Regions from separate parts of the Romboutsia sp. 1001713B170207_170306_H8 genome, predicted to be linked through region 1. Evidence: riboswitches for the same ligand, from Rfam matches in the RefSeq annotation. Region 1 holds a riboswitch; each other region holds the start of a gene.
The links. A riboswitch is a leader RNA that binds a small molecule or an ion and turns the genes downstream of it on or off. The one in region 1 is predicted to bind cobalamin.
Positions count from the first base shown of each region.

Region 1 (8,499 bases):
AAATATAATTATACTTCCTAAAAATATAGTAAAAATACCTATAGAAATTAATGTTTTTTCCCTTATTCCAAAACTAATTTGGGACCTTTTATTATTATCAATATATACATTTCGAGCCTCATTCATTATATTTCTTGTCCCTCCCTTATTCTTGGATCTATAACCTTATATAAAATATCAGCTATTAAGTTTCCTGTATATACAAATACTAAACTTATTATGACTATACCCATTAGCAATGGTAAGTCTCCTTTTAATCCTGCTTGAACAGTGGCTTGACCAAGACCAGGGTATGAAAATACTTGCTCTGCAAAAACTGCTCCTGCAAATAGTTCACTAAATGATAAAAATTGTAATGTTATAGCTGGTAGTGAAACATTTTTTATAACATGATTAAAAACAATACTTTTCTTACTTTCTCCACGTGCTTTTGCAAAAAGTATATAGTCACTTTCTAATATTTCTATAACTTTTTCTCTAGTATGAAGACATATATTCGCAACACCTATTATACTTAGTGTCAGTGCTGGCAATACAAGATGATTTATCATACTTTTAAATGTTACTTCTTCTGATAATACTCCTATTGGCACTCCAAGACCTACAGGGAACCATTTTAACTTTACTGCGAATATCATAATAAACAATATTCCTAACCAAAATGTAGGTGTAGAAATTAAAACATAGCAGTAGGACCTAATTACTTTATCTATAAATTTTCCTTCATTAATTCCTGATATTATTCCCATAATAAATCCTAATAGTCCTGATATAACCCAAGCTAATAACATAAGCGCCAATGATGCAATAAACCTTTCTCCTATAACATCTACTACAGCTCTTCTATATATCATAGATGTACCCCAATCACCTTTAATCATAGATTTAAACCATGACATAAATTTTTCTACTGGTGGTTTATTTAGACCCCAATGTTCAGCTATATTTTCACGCTGCTCTAAGCTTACCTTTGTATCTGCACCTACATATGCTGTAACTGGATCTATTGGAGAATATTCCATCAATGCAAATGTTATTATACATAAAGCAATTAAAAGCGATGCTAATCTTGCTAACTTTTTTAATATATATATGGCTAGATTTTTTCTATTTTTCATATATAAATTCCTTCCTTGAATATAGTTCATTAGTGCACAAGAGGACATCCTCATATAGAGAATGTCCTACCTTAATAATTTATTTCCAACTCCACTCAGTTACATTATCAAATATTCTTCCACCATGTGGTTGAGCAACTGGAGTTCCTATATCTAAATCTTCGCTCATTATATATATATGATTAACATTTACAAGCCAAGCATAAGTAGCATCCCCTTTATTAGAAAATCCTGTAGAACCATCCCATTGAGCTTTTTTCCAAAACTCTAAAGCCTCTTCTTCATTTTCACTATCAATAGCCTGATCTATATAACTATCGACAGTTTCATTTTTGTAGTAACCTGCATTATCCCAAGGTATTCCTCCCCCAGATGCTTTACTACTATATAGGTTGTATAATTCTGATGGATCTCCTGATCCAAATCCAAATAGAACTGCTTCTGAATGTATTTCATCTACTATATTATCCCAAGTCTTAACTTCTAAACTAACTTTAATTCCTAATTCTTTTGCTACTTCAACAAATGCTAAGCCAAGTTCCTGTCTATATTTACCATCAGTATATAATAACTTAAATTCTGCTTCTAAACCATCTTTATCTATAGTTCCATCTGAATTTGTATCCTCCCAACCTGCGTTCTTTAATATTTCTTTAGCTTCATCTATATTTCCATCTTCTTTTATTATAGTTTCTTCATTTAACCAAGGCATTTTTTCAAGTCCTGTAGTTGATGGTGTCCCATATCCTTCTAGTACACCTTCAACTATCTCGTCTCTATCTACAGCTATATTTAAAGCTTTTCTTATTGCTTCATCACTTGTTACATCATTTCCTATAGAGTTCCCATCATTATCTTTTTCTCCACTTTTTTGCATAGGGAATTCTACACCAAAAGTTTCTATTGTATCTAAATCAACAATTTTTGTACCATCAACTTTTTCACTTGCTAAAGATCCTGTTATAGATGCCATATCAACATCTCCTGATTTTACCGCTGCATAAGCAGCATCAGTATCTAAAAACACCATAGTAAGTTTATCTATGCCTGCAGCATCACCATAATAATCTTCATTTTTTTCTGCTATAACTTGTTGACCTTTATCCCATTGTACAAATTTAAATGGTCCAGATCCAATTGGATTGTCTGCGAAATTTTCATTATGAGCATGTTTGGGAACAATTCCTAAATACGCTAATTTTTCAATAAATGTTGACTGTGGTTTAGTAAGTTTAAACTCTATTGTATTCTCATCTATAGCTGTTACACTTTCTAGCATTGTTAAATCTATTTCAGAACCACTCTCTTTCGCAGTTTCATATGTATAAACAACATCTTCACTTGTTAAAGATTCCCCATCAGTAAATTTAACATCATCCCTTATTTTCACTATCCATGTTAATCTATCTTCAGACACTTCATATCCTGTAGCTATATCATTTTCTATTCCTAATTCTTTATCTCTTTTAAATAAAGTACTAAAAAATACTTTTGTCATAGAACCATGTCCGCCTGTTGTAGCATCAAACCCAGCTTCTGGCTCACTTGCTACTGCAACTACAAGCTCATTATTAGACTTTCTTTCACTTACTGCACTAGCTTTAGATGAATCATTATTCTTTGAATCAGTATTAGAACATCCTACTAAAGATATTGTTGTAAGTGATAAAACTAACATTAATGAAATAGATTTTCTTAATTTTTTTAGTATCATTTTTACTCCCCCTTATAATAGATACATTTCTCCATAAAAAAAGGCTTTTATATGTATTTTAATAAAATTATGTATCCTCACATAAAATTACTTTTACATATAAAAACCTTCATGGTTCTAATTTATTACTTCTTCTTTCATAGAAGAACTTATTTTATACTTAAATTATGGCACACATGTCAAAATATTGTCAATTTATATCGTGGTACATTTTGTCTTAAATATCGACAAATACTCTAGTTGATTTTAATCTCCCCATTTACAATTCTATCTTGTTGCTCTTTTATTATATCTAATACCTCACTTGGTACATTAATATCTGTAGTAGGTGCTATTCCAACCCCACCTTCTTTTAATCCATATACAGTAACTTGTCCACCTTTAAACTTACCTTCTTTAGCTTGCTCTATTATATCATATACACCTATGTCGACTCTTTTCATTGCTGAGGTTATTACATTATTTGGAGCTAAACTATTTTGATCCATATCAACACCTATTGCATACTTATTTTGTTCTTTAGCTGACTCTATAGCTCCTGTACCAACATTTCCTGCAGCTGAAAATATAATATCTATATTTTTAGAATACATCTGATTTGCTATAGATTTACCCAAACTAGCATCGTCGTATGAATTTGCATATTGAGATAGTAAGTCTACTCCTTCTTTGCCATCTTTAACACCCTTTTTAAATCCTTCTTCAAATCTAGTTATATTAGGATCTTTCATACCACCTATAAAACCAACTTTATTAGTTTCCGTCATATTGCTAGCTATTAATCCAACTAAATAAGCAACTTCTCTTTCATCAAAAGTTACACAAGCCATATTTTGAGGAATTTCCTTTCCTTCCTCTTCATAATTATGATCTATAATTACAAAGTTTCTATCTTCATATATTTGAGCGGCTTCTAACATAGCTTTTGCTGTAGTATAACCTACACCTATCACTAGGTCTACATCTTGGTCTATAAATGTCTCTATATTAGGCTTATAATCTGCCTCTTGGTTTGCTTCTAAATAATTTCCTATAACCCCTAGATTCTCTTTTGCTTTATCAAATCCTTCTAGTGATGATTGATTGAAGCTTTGATCATTTGCACCACCTTCTCCAAGAACAATACCAATTTTAAACTCATATGTACTTTCTGCCTCTGCATCATTACTATTTGTTGAATTACATCCTATTACCCCAAAAGTAAAGACTACGCTTAGCATTATTAAAAATAATAATTTCATTTTTTTCTTCATAGTATTCCTCCTAAACCCCAGTTTATATGTTATATTTTACCAAGTGTATATACACTTGTAAATACAAAATATCCCTAGAACTTTGGAGGAATTCTAGGGTACCATCAAATTTGGTTAAGGGTTATTTATTTAATCTATATAAAATAGGTTGAGGGCTAATTAAGGATTTACTATTACTTTAGACTTACTCCAAAACTTATATAACTCTTCTTCAGTCCTAAATAATGGTAAATCTAAGTTATTATGAAGCTTTACTAACCAAGGTAACTCTAAACCTGCTCTTAATATCTTTTTTTCATCATTAAAAACAGTATCTGTTCTACCTTCGCTAATTATTTCACCTTGATTTAAAACATATATATAGTCACAGATTTCATATATTAAATTCATATCATGACTAGAAATAACAATTTTTATACCTTTCTTTTTTAAATTATTTATAATATCAACTATAGCTCTAGTACTAATTGGATCTAATCCTGCAGTTGGCTCATCTAAAAGTACCATTTTATTTTCCATAGCTATAACAGATGCTATAGCTACCCTTTTTTTCTGTCCATAGCTTAAAAAGTGTACAGGTCTATCAATAAGATGTAATCCATTTACTGATTCAAGTGCTTTAGTTATTCTTTCTTTTATGATACTTTCTTTTATACCTAAATTTCGTAAAGCAAATGCTATATCATCATAAACCATAGAGTAAAATATTTGTTTTTCAGGATCTTGAAACACTATCCCTACTTCTTTTCTTAAATCATATAGATACTTTTTGTTATATTTAATAATATCATTTTTAAATAATATAGTTCCTAAATCTGGCTTTAAAATACCCATCATATTCATAAATAATGTGGATTTTCCAGAACCATTGCTACCTATTATCCCTATTATATCTCCTTTATCAAAATCCATATTTATATTTGATAAAGCTAGTTTATCCTTTTCATACTTATAAGTTAAGTTATTTATTTTAAACATACTATTCTCCTACTATATAGAATCTATCATCATATAATTTCATGTCTAACGATATACACATCTCTTCATATCTAATCATCATTCTCTTATATAATAAATTTCCCAAAAGCCCAAAAGACTTATAAGATGTCTTTAGGTTTGTATATCCAAATCTTAACTCCTGAGACTTACGTATATCTGATACTTCTTCTAAAAATATAAATATAAATCTATAAATTAACATTGATAACTCTAAAATTATAGTTGGCATATGTAAACTTTTAAATATAAATAAAAGTTGATTAAATGGTATCGTTAATATTATAAAATAAACACAAGTCAAACATGACATTGCTCTAAATAATATTTGAAGTGATATATTTAGTGATTCTTTAGAAATACCTATATAATTGCTACATATACAAAAGCTTTTAATTAGTAAGTTTGGATCATTAGATATATTTATAAGAGTCGTAGTTATACTCATAATTAAAAATATCATTGGTATCTTCAAGAGCTTTATATAACCCTTTATATCGATTTTAGCAATTCCAACTATTATTACACTCATTAATAAAATAATAAGTGATAAAATAATTAAATTTTTTATTAACATAGATCCTAATAAAAAAATTATACCTACTGCAAATCTTATATTTGGATTTGTATGTATTAATTTATTTGAATAAGCATATTTATCAATTATTATCATATTAATATCTTCCTTCTGTATATATTATAAATAAAAAAAGCCTAACTATTTGGTTAGGCTTTAATCTCATAATAAAATCACCTGATATGTGATTCACCATAATCTTTTCCTCCCCGAAAAAGTTATTTTAAAATATCATAGGCAGGTCTCCTGACTTAGCTTCATTCTACTCCTTCTCCTTCCCATAGTAACTAATACCACAGTGGTTTTTAAAAGTTTCGTCCACCTTACAGTAGCGGGGGCTGTAGAGGAATTTCACCTCTTTCCCTATTAATCTAATTCATGTTAGAACCTATTGATACTTTTTTATTTAATTTACATCTTTGTACTAATATCTATTTCTATATTATAATTTATATTCCTTTTTTATATTTTTAATTTTCTATAATTTTTTTTAAATAATTTGAAACAATATCTGAGAATTTTTCTATGTCTCTAGTATATATAAAATCTTTTCCATAGATTAATTTTTCTGCATCAATTTCATTTTCTTTACCTGTAAATACTCCTAAGACTAAAATTTCATTTTGTCTAGCAATTCTTACTTCTTTAGCAGTATCATTTACAGCTATTTTACCTTTATAAGATATTTCACCTCTTATACTTCGTTCTTTACTTGAACCAAATTTAACATCATTAGGTTTTCCATCACTTAGTACTATTAAAATTTTATTTTCTTCTTCCCTTTCTAATAAACCTTCACATACAGATTTTATAGCAAGACCATCTCTATTGTTACCAGAACAAAAATACTCAAATATATTATCATTTTTATCTATAGAGTCGTTATAATCTCTAAACCTTTTTAAAATTGTATAATCTAAAAAGCTAGAAAATGCGCTAACTCTATTAGGTATACCTGCCAGTGTAAGAGCACTAGAGATTATGTATGCTTGTATTGCAACTTGATACTGATTTCTACTTTGTGAACCACTTGAGTCTAACAATATGTCAATTACATATCTTCCTTTTTTGTTTTCTATATTTCTATAAAATATTTTAGTATTATTACTTCTTCCAACCCTCCATGCCCTTTTTGCATCAATAGTCCCGTAATCTGAATAAATTCTATCTGTAATATTTTCTTCTACAAGTATCCTCATTAAATTTTCTTTTAATCTATTTATACTTCTTTTATACACTCTTATATTTTCTCTGTACTTTTTCAAATTATTTTCTTTATGTCTTGTAACATATTTAACTTGAAAAACATTTTTACATTCTGATCTTAAAACTCCTTCTGTAAAATGCACCCTACATCCCTCATGTACATTTCTACAATTTTTAACTTCTATTCTTTTTATTTCACTTTTATTTAAATACGATTTTCCATAGTAATATTCTATTTTATCATAAATTTTATTAGCAGTTTCCTCATCGATATATATAACTCTATTAAGTGAACTTTTCTCACTATTAACTTTCCTTTCCCCTATACTTTCAACTAGCATAGAAGAAGATATTGAGTTAAGTTCATTTTCTATAGAATCTTCCTCATCACTATATAATTCATCATACATAAAATCTGAAAATGTATCAAAATCTATATCTACATCTTTGAAGTCTATATCTTGGCTACATTCACTTAATTTTAAATCTTGTTTTATTTCATTAAAATATCTTATATAAAGTTTATCTATATCTTTTAATATTTCTACTAATTCATTACCTAGGTTTATATTTTTAATATCATTTATAATTCTTCTACTTAACCCATCTACAAAAGGATGTTTTCCTATACCTTCTAAAATAAATATATACTTAATTTTTTGTAAAATATCATTTTTATATATTGTATTAAATTCATTAATTATATCTTTATATGCCTTTGATCTTATATCTTCAATTCCAGGCCTATCCTTTATAACCTTAGATTCTACTAAGTTATTTAAAACTACTTGTAATAGAGTTAATAAAGTATCTTTATTATATCCTTTATTAACTCTATTAGATAAATACTTCTTCACTATATTCCAATCTACATACTTTCTTCTAGCTCCAGCCATAATTCCCAAATATAAAGATACATCTTTTGAAGAGTAATTTTTTTCTAAAACTTCAATATGTTCATTATAATTTCCACTTATAGTCCAAGCAATATTATTAACTCTATTATCTAAATCATAATCACTATATACCCATTTCATAGTATCACCTAAATATTACTCATTAAATTTATGTACTTGTTTATTTGAAAATATATCTTCGCTAGTCCATTTTTCTGGTATTCTAGTTCTAATGACATCTCCAACAATTTCTTTTTCATATACATCAAAGCTTTTACTTACCATTCCCATATTGATTGCCTCTAATGGAGAAAGGCCTCTTCTTATGACTTTTAATGATCCTATTAATCCTCTTAAATCTATAGATTTTGTAGATATTTCTCCATTTTGAGATTTTAACTGCAAATCTAAAAATAATCCTATAAATTGATTTAATTTATCCTCATCTGCATCTGGAAATTCATTAGATAAAATTAAGTTTAATTTATCTTCTTTTACAGAAGGTATATCAATTACCATAAACCTAGAAACCAAAGCCTCATTTAATTCTTTAGTCCCTGCATATTCATAGTTCATTGTTCCTATAAATCTTGTTGCTGGATGCAAACTTATTCTTTCATATCCTGGGACATCTATTATTCTTCTATAATCTAATGCTGAATGTAAAACTACTATAGCATCATTTTTTGCCATATTTATTTCATCAAAAATACCAAATCCACCATGAACAGCACACTCA
Region 1 is NZ_JADNAX010000004.1:248,516-257,014, forward strand. It holds gene I2A66_RS10610 (ABC transporter permease) at 1-126, opposite strand, end outside; gene I2A66_RS10615 (ABC transporter permease) at 126-1,118, opposite strand; gene I2A66_RS10620 (ABC transporter substrate-binding protein) at 1,198-2,832, opposite strand; gene I2A66_RS10625 (BMP family lipoprotein) at 3,069-4,085, opposite strand; gene I2A66_RS10630 (energy-coupling factor ABC transporter ATP-binding protein) at 4,245-5,063, opposite strand; gene cbiQ (cobalt ECF transporter T component CbiQ) at 5,065-5,754, opposite strand; cobalamin riboswitch at 5,878-6,066, opposite strand; gene I2A66_RS10640 (nitric oxide reductase activation-like protein) at 6,129-7,901, opposite strand; gene I2A66_RS10645 (AAA family ATPase) at 7,917-8,499, opposite strand, start outside.

Region 2 (8,499 bases), on a different contig from region 1:
TACATAATCAGCTAAATCTTGTATCTCTGGTGGTTGATAATAATGAGCTAGTATAATAGCATTTCTATCTACCTTTATTTTATTTATTTTCTCTATTAAATCATTTGACATAAATAAATCCCTTAACCTTTCATCTGTATATACACCTGTAAATCCATTGTATCATTTGATATTTTAATCTTCAATATAAACTAATTACTTTATAGAATTATTTTTTTAAGATATTATATATATTAGTTGGGTATAAAATAATATATAATTTTTATATATAAGATATAGGTGATAAAATGCTAAAAAATAAAACTAAAAAAGAATTAATAGAATTCTTTAGAGATGTAAACTATAGTATAGTTAAATATGATAAGAATGATATTATTGCTATCGAAAATTCACCATGTAATAAGGTTGGATTAGTTCTAAGTGGTAATATAGATATAAAAAGAATTTTAACTAGTAACAAAGTAGTTCATCTTTCTTCATTTAGTGTTGGCTATTTATTCGGAGAAATAATTGCATTCTCTGATGCTAACTCTTATCCAGCTACAGTTATTTCATCAACTAATAGCGAGGTAATGTTTATAGATAAAGATGATTTTATTTATTTTTGTACTAGCCACCCTAGTTTCTTGAAGTTATTTTTAAATGACTTAACTAATAAGATAATAACTTTAAATAAATCTATAACTGGTTTATCATTTAGCACAATTAAACAAAAACTATGCAACTTTTTAATACAAGAATCTAACATCCAAAAAAGTAATTTTATAAAATTAAACATGACAAAACAAAAGCTTTCTGAATCACTTGGAATTCCTAGACCTTCACTTTCAAGAGAATTAATTAACATGAAAGATGAAGGATTAATAGATTATCAAAAAAACATAATAAAGATACTAGATAGAGAGGCTTTGGAAGATATTCTGATGGACTAACTTAAAACAAAAATAGCTTAATTTTATACTTTATATTTGTATAAAATTAAGCTATTTTTAGCATTCTATCTATAATTGTAAGTCTACATTATAAAGATTCATCCAAGTGTTTATTTGAATTAAATATGCTATAACTTGAGGACCTGTCATTAATTGTCCAAACCAAGGTTGGTTAAATGCTGAACCACCAGTCTGAACTAATTCTTTTACAAATTCTTCATCTATAATTTGATGAATAGGGGAACTTTTATCATCTAATATTCTCTTTAACATCTTACATACTTCTTTTGTGTATATTGGATTATGAGTTTTAGGATAAGGGCTTTTTTTTCTTTCAACGATATTTTCTGGTAATATTCCTTTAGATGCTTCTCTTAACAGTCCTTTTTCTCTTCCATTTAGCAGTTTTATATGCTTAGGCATATTAAATGCATATTCTACTAATCTTTTATCTGCAAAAGGTACTCTACCTTCTAAACTATTATGCATAGTCATTCTATCTTTCCTATTTAATAAAGTTATCATAAACCATTTTAGATTTAAGTATGATAATTCTCTCATTATTGAATCTTCCTTTGATTCTCCATTAAGCTTAGGCACCTTAGCTATACTATCTCTACATGCTTGCTTTACATAATCTTCTATTGGTAACAACTTCAAACTATCATTTAATACATTTTTCCTATAACCAATTGTGGTAGCCCAAGGGAAAATTTCTATAGAATCATATTCTCTAGTATACCAAGGGTACCCTCCAAAAACCTCATCTGCACATTCTCCAGATAAAACAACTGTAGCGTGTTTACTTACCTCTCTTGAAAAAAGGTCTAAGGATGAGTCAATATCTGCCATACCTGGTAAATCAGATGCCATAGTTGCATCTATTAAAGCATGCGCAAGTTCTACATTATCAAGAACTACGTCATGATGATTACTTCCGATATACTCTGCCATAACCTTTACCCAATATGAATCTGAGTTTGGTTGAAAATAACTTTTCTTAAAATATTTTTCATTATCTGTATAGTCTATAGAAAAAGTATTAAGTGTTTCTTTTCCTTGTCTATTGAAAGCATCTGCTGCTACCTTTGATATTATACTAGAATCTAATCCACCAGATAAAAAAGTACACACAGGTACATCACTTACAAGTTGACCCTCTATTGCTTCAATCAATAAATCTCTTACATATTTCTTAGTTTCTTCTAAGTTATGCTCATGTTCTTTAGCTTGAAGCTTCCAATACTCTTTTAATTTTATGCCTGATTTATTAAATCTTAAATAATGTGATGGTGGAACTTCTCTTATATCTTTAAAAATACCACTATTTAGGCTTCTAGCAGGTCCTAGTGATATTAACTCTAAAAATCCATCTCGATCAACAACATGACTAATTAATGGATGAGTTAGTAATGCCTTTTCTTCAGATCCAAAAACTAAGTTCCCATTCTTGTAAGAATAAAATAATGGCTTTACACCAAGTGTGTCTCTTGCTAAAAATAATTCTTGTTTATACTCGTCCCATACTCCAAATGCATAAATTCCATTTATATAATCTAAGCACAATTCACCGAACTCTATATATGCTGTTAAAAGAACTTCTGTATCTGAATATGAATCAAATGTATATCCTCTTTCCTTTAATCTATCTCTAACCTCTTCAGTATTATATAACTCTCCGTTATAGCAAATTGTATATTCTCTATCTCCTATAGTTTTACTCATCGGTTGTAATCCACCTGTTGGATCTACAATCGCTAATCTTTTGTGTCCAATAATAGAGTGTGAATATGTCTTTATACCTTCAGAGTTAGGACCTCTAAATCTTAAGGTTGATATCATATTCTCAACTATATTTGTGTAATCCTTTATATTGTCATTAAGGTTACACCATCCTGATATTCCACACATTAGCCTTCCTCCTTAAACTTAAACTGCATAATTTATTTTATGTATGCTTAGGCTTAATGTTATAGAAAGTATTTTTTTCTTAAATAGTTTTTTTAATATAAATATATAAAATAAAAAAGAACCAATATCTCTCGGTTCTCAAAATATATAATATGTACTTTAAAATATATCTATATAAAAATAACCCTCATATTACATATTCTCTCCCTCCGAAAGATTAATGCTTAATTTTAGGCAGGTCTCCTGACTTTGAACTCAACCTAATAGCTTATCCTTCCCAGTATACACCAGTGGAATTAGAGTCTCCAAACTCTCAAGCGTTCGTCATTCTTACAGTAGCGGGGGCTGTTATGGACTTTCACCATATTCCCTTTTAAGTACTCATTTGTACACCTTAATAATTTATATTTATACTTTAATTATATTTACTATACTTTTATTTTTCAACAGCTAAAATTACTATTTTTTTAAATTATTCATATATTCAAATATTGTTATATTGCCAGCTTCAACTTCCTTATCTACTAAATTAGATAGTGTAACTCCTAATAATCTTATCTGCTTTTTATTATCTTCTAGGTTTTTTAACAGATTATATACATTAATTCTAATATCTTTCTTAGTGTTTATAGGATGCTCTAAACTTATACTTCTAGTTATTTGAGTAAAATCTTCATACTTTATCTTTAATGTAACTGTTTTTCCTAGCTTATCTGAATATTTACATCTATATGCAACATCTTCACATAACTCACTTAATATATTAGTAACCTCTTCTTCATCAATACTTAAGTTTTGGCTTAAAGTAGCCTCTGAACCAATAGATTTTCTCTCTCTATAAGGCTCTACGGGTCTATAGTCAATACCCCTAGAAAATTGATAAAATAGATATCCCCTATTTTTAAAAATATTTTCTAGTTCATAAATATTTAATTGCCTTAAATCATATCCATTTTGTATCCCCATATTTTTAAGTATTTTTCCAGTTACTTTTCCTACACCAAAAAATTTATTTATAGGAAGCTTATCTAAGAATTCTTGAGAATCCTCTTGTGTTATAACAGTTAAACCATTAGGTTTTTTATAATCTGATGCAAGCTTAGCTAAAAACTTATTATATGAAACTCCAGCTGATGCTGTTAGATTAGTTTCTTTTAAAATATCATTTTTTATCATTTTAGCTATAGTTGTTGCATACTTTATATTTTTCTTGTTGTTTGTAACATCTAAATATGCCTCATCTAATGATAATGGCTCCACTAAATCTGTATATCTATGAAATATTTCTCTTATTTGATTAGATACTTTACGATACTCATCAAATCTAGGATACACAAATATTGCATAAGGACATCTTTTATAAGCTATTTTAGATGGCATAGCTGAATGTATTCCAAATTTTCTTGCTTCATATGAACATGTTGTAACAACTCCCCTACTTTCTGGAGGTCCACCAACTACTACCGGTTTTCCTTTTAACAACGGATTATCTCTTTGTTCTACAGATGCAAAAAATGCATCCATATCTATATGAATTATTTTTCTATTTTCCATCCAAACTATTACCTCCACTTAAAAATTCAAGTTAATAATTATTATAAAATATTTTTTTTGTATTTTTAAAAGTTTTTCTTGCAAAATCCCTTAAAAACATTTAAAATAAGTATTCCAAGGAACTAAGTATTTATTCCTTATTGATAACCGTAAATTTATTTTTATGTATATTTTTATTTGTATTTTGTATTTTATATTTAAAAAAGACCATTCTACTATTGTAGCATGGTCTGATTTTCTATACTTTTATTTTGTTAGTTAGCGTAATATAAGTTTTGTGATGGATATTCTGGATCACAAGTCACATCTATGCCAAGTTCTCTAAATGTTTGTTCATCTGTTTTACTTAATATTGTAGTTGAATGAGCTTGAGATCCATTTAACATTGGAAGTTTTTCCACAGCTGCTTGAGCAGTTGGATTTGTAACAGCACTTACGCTTAAAGCCATTAGTATTTCTTCACAACTTAATTCTGGAGTTCTACTTGCTAATGTTTTAGTTTTTAAATTTACAATTGGTTCTAAAATTGCAGGAGATAATAAATGCATATCATCTGATATATTAGCTAAATGTTTTATTCCGTTTAATATTGCCGCTGCACTTGCATTCATTAAATTTGAACTCTTTCCTGTAAGTATCGTTCCATCAACTAGTTCTAATGCTACAACTGAGCAACTATCTGTTTTTTCTGCAGTTTCTTTTAACTTCGCACTGTATTCTCTAGATGGTGTAACAACCTTTCTATCTTCAGGCTTTAATCCAACTTGTTCCATTATTAACTTTATAGTGTCAAATGCATCTTTATCAAATTGACCTTTTTTATACTCACATGCAGTTTTAAAGTATCTTCTTATTATTTCTTGCTTAGAAGCTTCTCTAACTACTTCATCATCTATTATACCAAATCCAACCCTATTAACGCCCATATCTGTTGGTGATTGGAATATAGATTCTTTTCCAGTTATTTTTTCTATTATTTTCTTAAGTACTGGGAATAATTCTAAGTCTCTATTGTAGTTTACTGATGTTTCACCATATCTTTCAAGGTGGAATGAATCTATCATGTTAACATCCTTTAAATCTACAGTAGCTGCTTCATAAGCTATATTTACTGGATGTTTAAGCGGTAAATTCCAAACTGGGAATGTTTCGAATTTAGAGTATCCAACGCTATTTCCTCTTTTATTTTCATGATATAACTGACTTAAACAAGTTCCTAACTTTCCACTATTTGGTCCTGGAGCTGTTACTACAACTATAGGTTTAGTTGTTTCTATATAAGGATTTGCACCATATCCTTCATCACTAACTATTGTATCAACATCAGTTGGGTATCCCTTTGTTGGAGCATGCTTATATACTTTTATCCCCATTCTCTCTAACTTATTTATGAATACTGTAGTTGCAGGTTGTCCTTCAAATCTTGTTATTACAACACTGTTAACATCTAAGTCATATGCTCTTAAGTCATCGATTAACCTTAGGACTTCCATATCATAAGTGATCCCATAATCTCCTCTTACTTTATTTCTTTCTATATCACCAGCGTAAACACATATAACAACTTCTAATTTATCTTTCATATGTTGTAATACTTTGATTTTAGCATTCTCATCAAATCCTGGTAATATCCTTTTTGCATGTAAGTCTCCGATTAACTTTCCACCAAATTCTAAATATAACTTGTCAAAATTATTAACTCTCTCTAGTATATATTTTGACTGTTCCTCTAGGTATTTCTTATGATCAAATCCTATTTTCATTGTGCCACCTCACTAAATATTTAATTTTTATTTCTTACTTGATAACCGTATTTTATATATATTTGTATTTGTATTTTGTTAAAAAGTTTATATTTATTTTTTCTTTTTAACTAAGTTTATATTATACAATTTAAGACAATATTTTTCAAGATTATTTTCACTCAATATTCTATAAATTTATGTATATATTTTTTTATTTTATATAAAAAAGTACCGAAGTTAATCGGTACTTTTTACATCAATTTGATTAGCAGCAGCCACTATCAAAAACGTCTCCACATCCACATACTATTAATAATAGTATTAAGAATGGTATCCATGCACATATATCAAAATCTACCCATACATCTTGGAATGCTAAGAATAAGAAGAATAATACTATTATCCACCATCCACATCCACCAAAGAATCCATCGTCTCCAAAAAATCTGTCTAACATTATGTTGTCCCCCTATATAATTTTTTTGAAGTTTTTTAACTCCTAGCTTATACTATGAGACAACTTTGATTTTTGACATTACTTTTTAATCAAATTTTATACTTCCATTATTATTGGAAATACACTAGGTCTTCTCTTTGTCTTTGTATATAAGTGATTCTCAACAGATTTTTTTATACTATTTTTTAAAATATGCCATTCTATAACTTTTTCTTCTAAACATTGTTCTACTACATTTCTTGATATATCCTTGATTTCATTTATTAAGTCTTCTGATTCTCTAGCATAAATAAATCCTCTTGTTATTATATCAGGTCCTGCTACAATCTCAAATGTATCTCTATTTATAGCTAAGACTATTGTTACCATACCATCATTTGCTAAGTACTTTCTATCTCTTAAAACTATATTACCTACATCTCCTACTCCTATACCATCTACATATAAAACACCTGTATGTATTTTCTGATTTGCATTAGCTTCATTCTCTGATATTTCTAATACTTGACCAGTTTCTAATGTAAATACATTTTCAGGACTCATTCCAAGTTTTATAGCTAAATCACTATGATGTTTTAAATGTCTATACTCTCCATGAACAGGCATAAAGTATTTAGGTTTAACCAATGTATGTATTAACTTTAGTTCTTCTCTATATGCATGTCCAGATACATGTATATCTTCCAAATCTTCATATATTACTTCTACACCTTTTCTAAATAGTTGATTTATAACTCTTGAAATAATCTTATCATTCCCAGGTATTGGAGATGCCGATATTATAAATAAATCATCTTTATCTATTTCAATTTTTTTATGTGATCCATGAGCTATCCTTGAAAGACCTGCCATTGATTCACCTTGACTTCCAGTTGTAATTATAGTTATGTTTTCATTAGGATACTTATTAATATCATCAATATCTATAACAGATTCATCTGGTATATGTAAATATCCTAAATCCATAGCTACTTGTGATACATTTTCCATACTTCTTCCACTAAAAGCTATCTTTCTATTCTCTTTTATAGATGCATTTGCTATTTGTTGCATTCTATGTATATTTGATGCAAATGTAGCTACTATTATCCTACCTTTTGCATTTCTAAAAATTCTATTTAGTGTTTCTCCTATTACCTTTTCAGAAAGTGAATGTCCTTCTCTTTCAACATTAGTGCTATCAGCTAATAGTAATAATACACCTTCATCCCCTAATGTTGAAAATCTATTTAAATCCATAACTAATCCATCAATAGGTGTATAATCAATTTTAAAATCTCCAGTGTGTACTATAGTTCCAATTGGTGTAAATATGGCTAATGAACAAGAATCTGCTATACTGTGTGTTGCCCTAATAAATTCTATACTCATATTATCAAATTTCACCATATATCCTGCATTAACCGGATTTAAAGTACATAAGTCTAACATTTTGTGCTCCTTTAACTTATTTTCAACTAGCCCTAAAGTTAACTTTGTACCATATATAGGCATATTTAATTGTTTTATTATATATGGTATAGCTCCTATATGATCTTCATGACCATGTGTTAAAAATAAACCTTTTACCTTATCCTGTCTCTCAATCAAGTAACTTATATTCGGTATGACTAAGTCAACTCCATACATATCCTCATCTGGGAAAGATACTCCACAATCTATAACTATTATTTCATCTTCATACTCTATTGCTGTAATATTTTTACCGATTTCTCCCAAACCTCCTAAAGGGATTATTTTTACACTTTTTTTATTCATACTATTTTCTCCTTATCAATTGTCGTAATATATTTATATTATTTTTAACAATATATAAAAATCTATGTTGTTTTTAATATAAATAAAAAGCAAAGTCACTTAGTTTAAAGTAACTTTGCTTTTTATCCTTAATTGAAATACA
Region 2 is NZ_JADNAX010000002.1:39,562-48,060, forward strand. It holds gene nadA (quinolinate synthase NadA) at 1-111, opposite strand, end outside; gene I2A66_RS04865 (Crp/Fnr family transcriptional regulator) at 288-932, shown strand; gene asnB (asparagine synthase (glutamine-hydrolyzing)) at 1,002-2,843, opposite strand; cobalamin riboswitch at 3,060-3,255, opposite strand; gene dinB (DNA polymerase IV) at 3,303-4,397, opposite strand; gene I2A66_RS04880 (DUF1846 domain-containing protein) at 4,652-6,160, opposite strand; gene I2A66_RS04885 (hypothetical protein) at 6,408-6,599, opposite strand; gene I2A66_RS04890 (ribonuclease J) at 6,696-8,357, opposite strand; gene I2A66_RS04895 (M20 metallopeptidase family protein) at 8,486-8,499, opposite strand, start outside.
Region 2: linked by a shared signal. The riboswitch ahead of asnB (asparagine synthase (glutamine-hydrolyzing)) and the one ahead of cbiQ (cobalt ECF transporter T component CbiQ) in region 1 are both predicted to bind cobalamin.

Region 3 (8,499 bases), on a different contig from region 1:
TCACACTTATCTGCAGAACCAGGAACCCAAAAAGCTTTATCTATAATAAAGTTAAGTCCAGTATTAAATATGGATATGAGATTAGGAGAAGGTAGTGGAGCAGCTTTAGCATTTAATATAATAGAAGCATGTACATTTACATATAAGAATATGGTTACATATGATGAAATTGATATGTTAGGTAGATAATACAAATTTAAGGAGAGTTAATATGAGTAAAATTATTTTAGTTACTGGTGGTGCAAGATCAGGTAAAAGTAATTTTGCAGAATCACTATGTAAAGATAGAAATAATAAAACAGCATATATAGCAACATCAATACCATTTGATAATGAGATGAAAGATAGAGTAAAAAAGCATCAAAATAGTAGACCTTCAGAATGGAAAACTTATGAGAAATTTAAAGATATACACTCAATAATCAAAGATATATCTAAAGAGCATGAAACAGTAATATTGGATTGCATAACATTGTTAGTTAACAATTTAATGTTTGACTCTGATATTGATGTAGATAGTGCAGATACTTATGAGATAAATGCTTTAGAATTATATATAAAATCACAAGTTGAAAAATTACTTGAAGAAGTAGAAAAAACGGATTTATATTTTGTAATGGTTACAAATGAAATAGGAATGGGAATTGTTCCTGGAAATAAACTTACTAGAGTATATTCTGATATTGTAGGAAGGGTAAATCAACTTATAGCTAAAAAAAGTGATGAAGTTCATTTTGTAGTTAGTGGTATACCTATGAAGATAAAAGGATAGTTATGAAAAGATTTATTTTAATATTACAATTTATGACCAGAATTCCCATAAATATAAATGTTGGATTTGATGAAGAGTTTCACAAATCTTTATACTATTTTCCATTAGTAGGATTAGTGCTTGGAATATTAGAATTTTTAGTAGGAAAATTGTCTCTTATATTATTTGATCCATTTGTAAGCTCTTTAATAATTACATTAAGTGCAGTGATGCTTACTGGTGGATTACATATAGATGGATTAGGTGATACATTTGATGCACTATATAGTTATAGAGATAAAGAGAAAATGCTAGAAATAATGAAAGATTCAAGGCTTGGAACAAATTCACTTTTATCAGTAATGTTTGTTTTATTATTTAAAATAGGATTTATATATAGTATTATAAATGAAGGATTATTATGGCTTATAATATTTATGCCTGTGCTTGGTAGGCTTGGTGTACTAATCTTAACATATAAAACCGTAACTCCTAGAAAAAATGGATTAGGAAACTTATTCATTGGAAAATGCTCAACAAAAATGTTTTTAACAGCTACATTATACTCAATAGCTATATTAGGGTTAATATCAAAATTAATATTCTCATCAAATAATATATTATTTTTAAGTATATTAATTTCAGTACCAGTAGTTTTTATATTTAATATACTATTTAAAAAACATGTTTATAAGAAAATAGATGGAGTAACTGGAGATATATTAGGATGTAGTATAGAACTATCAGAGCTAACATATTTAATATATATATATATGACTTTAAATTTTGTAGTTTAGCCATATAGAGGAGAATTTATGATAAAATTAATATTAGTAAGACATGCCATTACTGAAGATAACAAGGATAGTAAATTATCTGGACATATAGATAGTGAATTAAGTGAAGAAGGAAAAGCTCAAATTAAAAGACTCATTAATTATCTAAAAGATGAGAATATAGATAAAATATATACAACAACGTCTTCAAGAACAAAACATACTGTAGAACAAATAGCAAAAAATAGAAATTTAGAGATAATAGAAAAAGAAAGATTAAAAGAAATCAGCTTTGGAGATTTTGAAGGAATGAGTTTTAGCAAAATAAAATCTAATTATCCAGATGAATTTCAAAAAATGATAGATTATGGATATGAATATAAATATCCAAATGGAGAAAGTTTGATAGATTCTTATGAAAGAGTAGTAAAAGAAATTAAAAGTATATTAAATGACAATGAAGGTAAGACGATTTTAATATGTTCTCATGGAGGAAGTATTAGAAATATAATTACTTACCTAATATCAAATTCTTATAAGTACCATTGGAACTTTAGGATAGATAATGCTTCAGTTACTATTTTAGAAGTTGACAATGGATTTACTGTAATAAATAGTATGAATAATACTAGTTTCTTAAGATAAATAGATTAATAAGTTATTAAAATCGAATATGAGATTACTTAGGTTCTTATCATCTAGAAGAGATTAAAAGGGAAAAAGGTAAAAGCCTTTGCAGCCCCCGCTACTGTGAAACCGACGAAACTATTATAATAAGCCACTGTCAAATTTGATGGGAAGGTTATAGGAGTAGGATGAAGTTAAGCCAGGAGACCTGCCTAAGATAATTTTACAATAGAGTCTTCGGGGTGAAGCTTTTATTTGATATATTATGAAATAAAAAAAGTCCGAAAACTGGAAAGTTCGGACTTTTTTTATTTTTCTGTAAAATATAAGATTTCTAATAGCCCTATTTTAAATTATAAGAAAAAGGAAGTGAAATAATGGGCAAAAAAATAATGCTGCAAGGTACAGCCTCTAATGTTGGCAAAAGTACTATCGTAACAGGATTATGTAGAGTATTTAAACAAGATGGATATAGTGTAGTTCCATTTAAATCTCAAAACATGGCCTTAAATTCTTTTATAACTAAAGAAGGTCTTGAAATGGGAAGAGCACAAGTTTCACAAGCAGAAGCCTGTGGAATTGAACCAATAGCAGATATGAATCCAATTTTGTTAAAACCTTCAGGAAATCATAAAAGTCAAGTCATAGTCAGAGGTAAAGTAGTTGGAAATATGTCTTCAATTGAATATCACGATTATAAATTACAGCTTATGGATGTGCTAAAAGATACTTTTGAGGAATTAAATAATAAATATGATATTACAGTTATGGAAGGAGCAGGAAGTTGTGCCGAAATAAACTTAAAGTCAAGAGATATATCTAATATGGGCATGGCTAAGATTGCTAATACTCCTGTGATAATAGTTGGAGATATAGATAGAGGTGGAGTATTTGCATCACTTGCAGGCACAATGCTTTTGTTAGATGAAGAAGAAAGAAAAAGAGTAAAAGGTGTAATTATAAATAAATTTAGAGGAAGAAAAGAACTTTTAGAAGATGGTATAAAAATGTTAGAAGACATTATAAAAGTTCCTGTATTAGGTGTACTTCCTTATAATGATATAAAAATTGAAGATGAAGATAGTGTAACAACTAGGTTTAAGAAATCAGTTGGTACAAGAGATATTAATATAGAGATAATAAGGACTCCTCATATGTCAAATTTCACAGACTTCCATATATTTGAAACTCAAGAGGATGTAAGTGTAAGATATGTAGATTATGGAGAATCTTTAGGAAATCCAGATATAGTAATTATACCTGGAAGTAAAAGTACAATAGATGATCTAAAATTCATTAGAGATAATGGATTAGAAGAACAAATAAAATCTCTACATAAAAAAGGTAAATTAATTATTGGTATTTGTGGTGGATATCAAATGCTAGGTAAGAAACTAAAAGATCCGTACCATGTAGAAGGTGAAATAGAAGAATATGATGGAATTGGGCTTTTAGACACAGAAACTATATTTGAGATTCAAAAAACAACAACACAAGTAGAGGCATCTATATGCGAGAATAAAAATGGATATCTAAGAAATCTAGGAAATAAAAAGATAACTGGTTATGAAATACACATGGGAGTTACTAATAGAGGAAGTAGTACAAGCAATTTGAATACTATAACTAAAAAATTAAGTGAAGATGTAAGTTACACTGAAGGAAGTGTTAATGAAGAAGGAAATGTATTTGGAACATATATTCATGGAATATTTGATGAGATAGAATTTACTAGAACTTTACTAAATAATATAAGAGATATGAAAAATTTAGATAAGTTAGATAGTAAGGTAAGTTCATATAAAGAATTTAAGGAAAAAGAATATGATAAATTAGCTGATTTTTTAAGAGAACATTTAGATATAGAAAAGATTTATGAAATAATGAAAGACTAGAAAATATAATAATGGTCAGGTGAAATATATGAAAAAAATATTAATTGCAGGTACTAACAGTGGAGTTGGAAAAACAACAATTTCTCTAGGAATAATGCAAGCACTTACAAAAAGGAATATGAAAGTACAACCATACAAGGTAGGTCCCGATTATATAGATCCATCATATCACACATTTATAACAGGAAGAAATTCAAGAAACTTAGATTCATATATGTTAGATGATGAAAAATTGAAATACATATTAAATGAAGCTTCAAAAGATGCAGATATAAGTGTAATAGAAGGTGTTATGGGACTATATGATGGGCTAGGAATAAACTTAGATAGTTGTACAAGTTCATATGCATCAAAGTTATTAAAAGCACCAGTTATATTAGTAATAAATGCGAAAGCAATGGCAGCATCTGCAGCAGCTATGGTACTTGGATATAAAATGCTAGATGAAAATATAAAAATAGGTGGAGTTATAGTAAATAATGTTAAATCGAAAAGTCACTATGAAATACTTAAAGAGTCAATAGAAACTTATGCAAAAGTAGAGGTATTAGGATATTTTCCTCCAAATAAAGAATTTTCTCTAGAATCAAGACACTTAGGTCTTGTACCAAGTGTAGAAATAGATTCATTAAAAGTTAAATTTAATAATTTAGCTGATGAAATAGAAAAGTATATAGATATAGGTCGAATAATTGAAATATCTGAAACAGAGAATGTAGAAAGTGAATTTACTTTAGATGAATTTATAGAAAATAATAAGGTAAAAGATAAATCAATAGCAATTGCTTATGATAAAGCTTTTAATTTTTACTATAGAGAAAATATAGAGTTATTAGATAAATTAGGATTAAAAATAAAATTCTTTAGCCCTATAAAAGATAAAGAAGTTCCAGAAGCTGATTATATATATATAGGTGGAGGATTTCCAGAAATCTTCTGTGAAGAATTAGATAAAAATGAATATATGAGGAACTCAATAAAGAAAGCACATGAAAGAAATATTCCTATATATGCAGAATGTGGAGGACTTATGTATTTAGGTGAAAATATGCTAGATAATGAGAATAAGAAATATAATATGGTAGGAATATTTAAGGGAACAAGTAAAATGACATCATCATTAAAAAGATTTGGATATTGTTTTGGTGAAGCAAAAGAAGATACTATATTAGCTAAAAAAAATCAAATTATAAAGGGGCATGAGTTTCATCATTCTATATTTGAAAGTAATGAACCTTGTGCTTATATAATGAGAAAAGAAAGAGCTGGAAAAATTATTGATGAGTGGGAAGGTGGATATAGTAAAAACAACACTCTAGCCACATATTTACATACACATTTTTATAATAACTTAGAATGTATAGAAAACTTTTTAAATAGAGGAATTAAGTAATATGAATATATTATCAATTTATATTGGTTATATAATAGATTTAATAGTAGGAGATCCTTATTCTTTTCCACATCCAGTAAGGTACATAGGAAATCTTATAAAATTTATAGAAAAAAGAATTAGAAAAATAGCAAAAACTGATAGAGATCTAAAAATAGGAGGATTTGTATTATGGTTTTTTACTGTAATACCTGTCTATATAATTACGTATTTAATAATTAAGATAAGTAGCTTCAATATTTATATATATTTATTTGTAAATTCTTTAATCATTTATACAACTCTAGCAACTAAATGTTTAAAAGATGAAGCAGTAAAAATATATAAAGTACTTAAAACTGGAGATATAGAAAAATCTAGAATTCAACTTTCTTATATAGTTGGAAGAGATACAGAACATCTAGGTGAAGGAGAAATAATAAGAGCTACAGTAGAAACCGTTGCTGAAAATACGGTAGATGGAATAATTGCACCTATGTTTTATGCATTTATAGGTGGAGCACCTTTAGCTATGGCATATAAAGCAATTAACACATTAGATTCTACAGTTGGATATAAAAATGAAAAATACCTTCATTTAGGATTTGCATCAGCAAGAATAGATGATATAGCAAACTATATACCAGCTAGAATTTCAGTATTATTAATGTCTATAGGAAGCTTAGTATTAGGATATAACTTTAAATCATGTGCAAAGATTGCAATTAGAGATAGAAAAAATCATAAAAGTCCCAACTGTGCATACTCAGAAGGTGCAGTAGCAGGAGCATTAGGTATTCAATTGGGAGGAACTAATATATACTTTGGTCAAGAAGTATATAAGCCAACTATTGGAGATAAGGATAGAGAAATAGAAATTGAAGATATAGTAAAAACAAATAAAATAATGTATGCTACATCGATAACTTCAATGATAGTGTTTACATTAGTATATGTATTATGTGTGGGGTGATGTAGATGAAAGATCTAGGACATGGGGCTAATATCAATCTTATGGCTAAAAAATATAATAAAAGTCCTAAGAATATATTAGATTTTAGTTCAAACATAAATCCTAAATTAATATCTAATTTAGAAACGTATATATTAGAAGGACTTAAAGAGTGTACTAGTTATCCAGATATAAATTATACATCTTTAAGAAATAACATATCAGAGTATATAGGAATAAATCCTGATTTTATAATACCTGGTAATGGTGCAACAGAAATTATATATTTAATGATGAAAAGTATAAATAAAAGATTAGCTATATTTAATCCAACCTTCTCTGAATATAAAAGAAGTGCAGAGCTAAATGGTTTAGAAATATTGCATTTAAACTTGGATAAAAGTAACAATTTCGAAATAAGCTTAGATGAAGTTAAATCTAATATAGATAAATTTGATAGCTTATTTGTATGTAACCCTAATAACCCAAATGGAAAAGTTAAGAATTTAGAAAAACTATTAGAATTAATAGTAAAAAATAATAAATTACTAATAGTAGATGAAACATTTATGGAGTTTGTAGAAAAAGAAGAAGATTATTCTTTAATAAAATATGTGGATAAAAATGAAAATTTATTTATTTTAAAGGCTGTTACTAAATTCTTTGGAATGCCTGGATTAAGACTGGGGTATGGAGTTACAAGCAATAAAGAAATAATAAATAAAATATATACATATAAAGAGCCTTGGACAATAAATTCTTTTGCAGATAACTTATCAAATTACATATTTAAAGATAAAGATTATATAGAAGAAAGTAAAGAATTTTATATAAAAGAAAGAACCTTTATGCTTGAAAGTTTAAGAAAAAATAAACTAATAGAGGTTTATGATACAGATACAAATTTTATATTAATAAAATTAAATAAATTTACTGCTAGTGATATAAAAGAAAAGTTGTTTTTAGATAGTAATATACTTATAAGAGATGCATCTAATTTTATAGGGCTAGATAATAGTTATATAAGAGTTGCAATTAAATCTCGAAGAGAAAATGAAATTCTAATAAAAGAATTAAATAAATTTTTAGGAGATTAAAATGAAGTCTTATGGAATATGTCCAGCATCTTGTGGTGAGTTTGTTCAAGGTTTTATGAATGAAGAAGAGTATTTATGCTCATATGCAATAGATTTATACTCAACAGTAATTATAGAAGAGAAAATAGAAGATATAATTATAGGACCCCAAAAATCAAGAAAAGCAATTGAATTAGTTTTTAAACATTTTAATTTACCAATTAGAGAAAGTAAAAAGATTTCTTTAAATATAAATAGCGAAATACCTACAGGTAAAGGTATGGCAAGCTCTACTGCTGATATAGGAGCAACTATAAAAGCAACATTATCATTAATAGATAAGCATATGACTAGCGAAGAAATATCTAAGCTAGCTGCTAAAATAGAGCCAACTGATTCTATATTTATAGAGGAAGCAAATATATTTAATCCATTAAGTGGAGAGTTAATAAAGTATTTAGGGAATATAAAAAACTCTAAGGTTTTAATACTTGAACCTGATAAAGCTATAAATACAAGAAAAATAAGAAAAACTCCAAATTACATGGAAACTAAGTTAAAAAATAAAGATTTAATAAAAGAAGCCTTTTATTTGTTAGAAGAAGGTATTAGAAAAAATGATTTGGATTTAGTTGGAAAAGCATGTACCATAAGTAGTTTAGCTAATGAAAATATACATCAAAAATTAGGGTTAAATAAAATAATCGAAATATCTAACCAATATGGAGCATATGGAGTAAATATTGCTCATAGTGGTACAGTAGTAGGAATACTATTAGATAAAAATATGAATGAAAAAAGATTAATAGAATTGTTAGAAAAAGAGAAATTACATAAATTTTATAAAAAAATATACGCATCAGAAATAATTGATGGAGGAATTAGAGGAGGTACACAGTGGAATACGTTAAAAATCCTATGATGATAGAAAGTAAGAGTTTTGAAATTATACAAGGAATAATAGATGAAATTAGACCAGGGTATAAGTTTAAAAATGAGATAGAGGAAAAAATCATAAAGCGTTCAATACATACAACAGCTGATTTTGAA
Region 3 is NZ_JADNAX010000016.1:4,136-12,634, forward strand. It holds gene cobT (nicotinate-nucleotide--dimethylbenzimidazole phosphoribosyltransferase) at 1-189, shown strand, start outside; gene cobU (bifunctional adenosylcobinamide kinase/adenosylcobinamide-phosphate guanylyltransferase) at 212-772, shown strand; gene cobS (adenosylcobinamide-GDP ribazoletransferase) at 775-1,548, shown strand; gene I2A66_RS15890 (histidine phosphatase family protein) at 1,567-2,172, shown strand; cobalamin riboswitch at 2,196-2,384, shown strand; gene I2A66_RS15895 (cobyric acid synthase) at 2,532-4,049, shown strand; gene I2A66_RS15900 (cobyrinate a,c-diamide synthase) at 4,078-5,442, shown strand; gene cbiB (adenosylcobinamide-phosphate synthase CbiB) at 5,444-6,394, shown strand; gene I2A66_RS15910 (pyridoxal phosphate-dependent aminotransferase) at 6,400-7,470, shown strand; gene I2A66_RS15915 (GHMP family kinase ATP-binding protein) at 7,472-8,371, shown strand; gene I2A66_RS15920 (cobalt-precorrin-8 methylmutase) at 8,347-8,499, shown strand, end outside.
Region 3: linked by a shared signal. The riboswitch ahead of I2A66_RS15895 (cobyric acid synthase) and the one ahead of cbiQ (cobalt ECF transporter T component CbiQ) in region 1 are both predicted to bind cobalamin.